Regions from separate parts of the Cytobacillus sp. FSL R7-0696 genome, predicted to be linked through region 1. Evidence: riboswitches for the same ligand, from Rfam matches in the RefSeq annotation. Region 1 holds a riboswitch; the other holds the start of a gene.

Region 1 (3,184 bases):
TGCGATTTAAATAAATGGTTGATTGAATTGCGGGCAAGGAGGCCTGCACAAGCGACCTCCATTTAACTGTATTTCTCTATTTAAAAAGCTGGATAATTGCTCTGGGAACGGCAAAAACATAGTCTGCTATTGTCATCGTATTTTCAACCTTGTCGAACTTCTCTTCGAATCGATTAAGATATTTTGTTAAATGATTTGTTACGATTTCTCCTTGAATCGGTTCTACACCATTTTTAAAACGAATGCGAACTGATTTTCCTTTATGAAGATCTTCTGAATCCATGATTTGAAAATGGATATGCGCTTCAGAAGAGTTACCCGAGTTCCCACATTTGCCAAGTAATTGTTTTTGAAGAACTTCCTCTCCTTCTTGGACAATGATACTGTCTTTTTTAAAATGAGCAATCATACTATATTCCTTATGCGCATGCTCTATCACAATATAGTTGCCTGGGGGGTGTTCTTCATCCATCTGCCCTGGAATATTATCATCGAGACCATCAACCACTTTTATTACTTTGCCATTTTGAGGGGCGATAACTTCCTCTGCAAATGCGTAATAACTCTCATTTTTTTCAGGTCTACCATTATATGTAGAGCCATCCTTCACCTTTAATAGATCATACGCGTACCTTTGATGTTCATATACGTAATGGTAATTAATAAATTCATTTGTGCCACCCCAGAAAACAAACCAATCATCCATCACTGGCATAATGTATTCATTCTTTGTATAAATCTTATCTGTTTCTGGAAAGACAAAGTAGGGTTTCAAATAGAAACTGACAATTGTATATTTATCATCGAAACCAACCACAACTGCTTTTGCTTTTGAGTTATCTACCCATACGAACTGACCAATGCCTAAGACATCCGTCCGTGACGTAAGATGATAACTACGCACACCTTCATTAAAAGCTGCGCTCATCTCAATAAATGCCGATAATGAAACCATTCCTTGAAACACTTTTGAAGTTGCTTCATAAATTGTTTTAAAATCTTCTCTTAACCAATGATCTATAAACCTATCAGGATCCATTGACCCGACCATTCCATCTACCCCCTAGGTTTCTATTCTTTATATAGAAGAGAAAATCAAACGATTCTCAAGAAATATTTTGCAGTTAATAGTTAAAAAACCACCAATAGTTACTTTAATTCGACTTGAATCTTCTAACTTTCCTTCCAAATCTCCTCTTATAGCAAGTCCTAAATTTTCATCCTGTAATTCGCCATTTACATATAGCTTTTCACCATTAATCCAGTAATTCTCAACTAGTATATGATCTCCCTGATGGTTCACTTCAAAAACCTTCTTCATGTAAATCACTCCTCGTTTATTTTTACGACTAACTCGGGAATAAGTTTCACAAATAATCTGTTTTTCTCTTACCAAAAAAAAGATTCTTGAATTATGATGAAAGTCATAGTATATTCTAACCGAGGATAAATTTAATATTTCCACAAGGGGAGCCTAATATGGCTGAGAGTGAGCGAGTTCGTTCTGACCCTAAGAACCTGTTAGATAATGCTAGCGTAGGGATCGTGGTTTTGGATATGAGCAATACTAGGCATCCATCACCGCCTATGTATTGCTTTTTTTCATAAAAAAGTAATACAGGTTTACTCGTTCGCTTCTCTTTTCGGAGAAGGAGGAAAAACATGAAACAAAATAAAACACTTTTTATGGTGGAAATTGCTATATTTGCAGCTTTGGCATTATTACTTGATTTCTTATCGGGCTTACTGATGGGGAGATTTTGGCCACAAGGTGGGTCCATCTCACTTGCTATGGTACCGGTTTTCTTAATGGCCTTTCGTTGGGGTATTAAAGGTGGCGTCTTAACGGGCTTATTATTAGGAGGACTACAAATCTTAACAGGAGCTGTTCCTTTTCATTTCGCCTCATGGATCATTGACTATTTCGTAGCCTTTGCTGTTGTCGGACTCGCAGGCATCTATATGAAAAAAGTTGTACAAAATTATCAAGACGGCCAATTTGGCAAAGCAAACATGTATGTTATTAGTGGCGTTTTCTTAGGAAGTTTCTTACGCTTTTTATGCCATTATTTATCAGGCATTATCCTATTTGGTGCCTATGCTCCGGCAGATCAACCTGTCGCACTTTACTCACTCGTATATAACGGAACATATATGCTACCTACCTTTATCGTATGTGCCTTAGTCGTTGTCATGCTTTACACAACAGCCAATAAGGTCCTTCTGAAAAAAGCATATTAATCATCTAAAGGCTCTGGGGGAAACTCAGGGCCTTTTTTTAAGATAACTTTTTGGGAGATTTTCGCACGATGATGGAACTGAGGAATCAGGGTGGCATGTACATCGCCATGATATTCAGTAAGATAACCATGCAATCGACTCTTCACAATACTTCCAAAATGAAAGCGTCAAAAGCAGCTAGGCAAACCTCCATCATCTCTTCTATTTTCTGGCCGGCCATGATGATCCGAAGAAGACCATGATTTATACAACGCCGAATCTGCAGGAAGTTGGCAACCGACTCGATAGTTTATATCACGAAGTAGATTGAGTGTGATAGGAGAAATTTTATTAATATCGAATATAAAGGAAACGCAAACGAAATGAGCTAATGATACACATCATTAGCTCATTTGAATTCCCCTTTATGCCGATATAAGAGTGCCTCTTCATGATTCCTCTCAATCGAAATAACAGAAATTTTAATGCTGTAGAAATTGGGCTTTTTAATATTGTAATTTCTTAACGTTGTAAAATCGCATTTTCCTGACGCTACCCCGATTATGGAATAAATTTATTTTCTATACTTTATTATTCTTGAGTTCTTCGTCGCTTTTGTACTCCAATATGTCGCCTGGCTGACATTCCAAAGCCTTACAAATGGATTCTAAAGTGGATAACCGAATCGCTTTTGCCTTTCCATTTTTCAAAATAGAAAGATTAGCCATCGTGATTCCAACCCTCTCCGAAAGTTCTGTGACGCTCATTTTCCTTTTCGCCAACATCACATCGATATTAATTATAATCGCCAATTCCTTCACCTCAGACCGTTAAATCATTTTCTGATTTTATATTTATCGCTTCTTGTAAAAGCCTTTCCAGAACTGCAGCGAATACTGCAATTACCATCGAAGCAAAGATAGGGACCATTCCGATTATTGCACCACCTGGGGCATCGTCTACT
Region 2 (3,184 bases), 2.7 Mb from region 1:
AACTATGTAATAAAAAGATAGCGTAATCCAAGGAAACAGCTAACTGCAAAATTGGTGCGACTGATTGTGTCACAAAGGACACTTCTCCTATAAAAACATTACTCCCTAAATTAATAATTACCGATACACCGATAGCCGTTAAGAACAAGAGCGGTTCGACCCAAGAGTTTGTCGAGAGAACTAGTATAATGATAATAATGGGAATAAGTATCCCTGCAGCGAGTAACGTTTCTTGCCCTGTCATTTTCTGCTGCGTAGCTGTATTTGCAGCTTCGCCAATAAGTGATCCCTTCTCACCAATTATTTGATATATATCTTCTGTTGCTTCGACCTCTTTGCCACTCTCAATGGTGACAGAATAAAGAGCGTGATTATTTTTGTAGTAATTTTCTATTGTGCCTTGGTCTCCGGTTTCTATTGGTGTTCTTATGTCCATCGCATCATCTAACCACATCACATCAGTTACACCTTGAACCTTATTTAATTTCTCTTTGATAACGAGCGCTTCTTGGATTGTTACATTCTCAACCATTACGCTTGTATTTGGAATGCCACTAGTAAACTCCTCTTCCATCACTTCTAAAGCAACGGTAGATTCAGCTTCTGCTGGGATATAATCTTTCATATTATAATTAACATTCACAAACAGAAAGCCAATAGCAGAAAGCACTGATAACAAAAAGAAAATGATTGTTACAGATTTTTTATAACGAATAATAAACTCAATCATTATTGGTTTCCCCACTTCTTGATGTTGAAATTCTTTTACAGTAACATTATACATACCACTGTGTTAGATAAACAACAAACAGTTGTGTAAAAAATGTTTAACATCCAACATTTAAGCGTACTTTGTTGGATTTCTTTAAAAAAGTGAGGGTTTGTATGATGAACAAAAAATTGGATCGTCGGAAACAATATACTCGTATGGTGTTAAAGGAAAGTTTAATGGAATTATTAAGAGAAAAAGTAATCTCCTCCATTACCATTAAAGAATTATGTCAAAAAGCAGATATCAATCGTTCTACTTTTTATAGTCATTATCGTGATCAATTTGATTTACTCCAGCATATTGAAGATGAGATTTTGTTAGAATTACAAGTCACTTTAAAACAGTACAACCATAATGAGACAAATGAAACTTTTGCAATGACAAAGTATTTATTAGATTATGTTTATAAACGTAGTGCCGATTTTCTTGTTTTATTTAGTGACCATGGTAACAAAGCTTTTCAAACGAGAGTAATTGATACTGCACAATCAATCATTATTAATAGTTTAAAGGAAGAACAGCAGGTCATAAATCTAGATAAATCAAAATATATGATTTACTTTGTAATTAGTGGATGTATTTATGTAATTGAAAAATGGTTAATGAACGGGATGAAAGAATCTCCGGAAGAAATGACAACCATTATTACTGAAATAAGTAATCGGGTTATTCTTCATTCTAAATAGGATGCGAATATATCAACATTCTTCACATCAATATTTTATTCACCTCTACTCTATTGGAATTTAAGTTGTCTCCCCTACTCATTTGCATCATTTTACGTATCAATTAATATATTGTATTTATCGCTACTACATTATCAATTGACAAGTATTGGTTTACAGATAATGATTTTTTGCTTATGATAGGATAGACGAACAAATAAATATATCGAATGCGCTAGGGGAGCTATATTTAATGGCTGAGAAGGCAAGTGCCTGACCCTTATAACCCGATCTAGATAATACTAGCGTGGGGAAGTGCAGTTGGTCAGTGTATTCTCTTTTTTTCTGCATAGCCAAACTGCATTCCATCGGGGTGCAGTTTTTTTGTTCAAAAAATGTTAAAAGGAGATTTTTATATGAATCAATTATGTGGAACAAGTAGTATCGTAGGTTGTCAGTTTACGCTTTCTGCAATGAGTGAGAGGTATGTGGACATCATCTTATTTGCCCTTAAAGAAGTGAACATGTCAAAGGTGTGGGCTGAAACTGATGATGTATCTACTTGTATCCGTGGTAAGCAAATTCATGTTTTTGATGTAGTGAGGGCAATCTTTTTACACGCAGCTAAAACAGGAGAACACATCGCTATGAGTGGTACCTTTTCGATTGGTTGTCCAGGAGATTCAGCAGCAGATGTATACATGGACGAAACTGACATTGCCTTGAACAAGGACTATACAAAAGAAATAGACCAGCTTGCAGGTTGTAAATTTGCCCTCTATCCCTTAGGGAGGGAAGATTATATGGAAAAAATTTATGAGCAAATTGATTGGTCCAAGGAGACTGAAGTAAACGTAAGCCATAGCCATTATGCCACAAGGCTTGATGGCAAGGTGAATGATATTTTTAACTTGTTACAGAACGTTTTCGATCAGACCAAGCAAGATGTATCTCATGTGACAATGACATTCACATTATCAGCTAACAGCCCTACTGGAAAAGCTAAAGAAGTGAAAGTCTCATGACAAAATCATGGCGTCTAAAAGATATTGTTCTCATGTCAGTCCTGGGTGTAGTATTTGGCTTTATTTATTTAGGTTTTTTTGGGGTCGGTAAAGTTCTTGTTGCCATCCTTACCCCGTTTGGATTTGGACCCATTGGTTATGAATTGATTTATGGCATATGGTTTATTGTATCAATAATAGCTGCTTACATTATCAGAAAGCCAGGCGTTGCTTTTACAGCAGAAACCATTGCTGCTATTACCGAAGTACTTGTCGGCTCAACATCTGGACCCACTTTAATTCTTTCAGGGATGGTGCAAGGGTTAGGGGCGGAAATCGCTTTTGCACTGACAAAATGGAAAAATTACCAACCTCGAATTCTCGTTTTCTCAGGTGTTAGCGCAGCATTTATTAGTTTTCCTTACCATTTCTTTGTATCAGGTTTTCATGCCTATGAATCCTGGCTTATTATGACAATGTTTGTTATACGTCTCTTAAGTGGAGCCATCATTGCTGGTTATTTAGGAAAAATGTTAGCGGATCAACTAGCGAAAACTGGTGTGTTAAATGGGTACCCGATTGGGAAGGAGGTAATAGCAAGGCATGAAAAATCATCAACCAATTTTTGAACTAGACTCTTTCTCATTTTCCTTTGATAAACACGATGAACCTTCTGTAGATAATGTAAGCTGTAAGTTATATGCAGAGGAAGTGACTTTATTACTTGGAGCAAGTGGTTCTGG

What was found. A riboswitch is a leader RNA that binds a small molecule or an ion and turns the genes downstream of it on or off. The one in region 1 is predicted to bind thiamine pyrophosphate.
Region 2: it holds a riboswitch for thiamine pyrophosphate, as region 1 does, so the genes downstream of both, MKX29_RS20750 (YkoF family thiamine/hydroxymethylpyrimidine-binding protein) here and thiT (energy-coupled thiamine transporter ThiT) in region 1, are expected to answer to the same signal.

The regions. Positions count from the first base shown of each region.
Region 1 is NZ_JBBOWA010000001.1:1,370,405-1,373,588, forward strand. It holds gene MKX29_RS07170 (M23 family metallopeptidase) at 77-1,051, opposite strand; gene MKX29_RS07175 (hypothetical protein) at 1,079-1,321, opposite strand; TPP riboswitch at 1,457-1,561, shown strand; gene thiT (energy-coupled thiamine transporter ThiT) at 1,663-2,241, shown strand; gene MKX29_RS07185 (helix-turn-helix domain-containing protein) at 2,802-3,032, opposite strand; gene MKX29_RS07190 (DUF2975 domain-containing protein) at 3,043-3,184, opposite strand, start outside.
Region 2 is NZ_JBBOWA010000001.1:4,055,527-4,058,710, reverse strand. It holds gene MKX29_RS20760 (efflux RND transporter permease subunit) at 1-730, opposite strand, end outside; gene MKX29_RS20755 (TetR/AcrR family transcriptional regulator) at 889-1,458, shown strand; TPP riboswitch at 1,665-1,768, shown strand; gene MKX29_RS20750 (YkoF family thiamine/hydroxymethylpyrimidine-binding protein) at 1,854-2,462, shown strand; gene MKX29_RS20745 (ECF transporter S component) at 2,459-3,070, shown strand; partial or broken gene MKX29_RS24540 (ABC transporter ATP-binding protein) at 3,045-3,184, shown strand, end outside.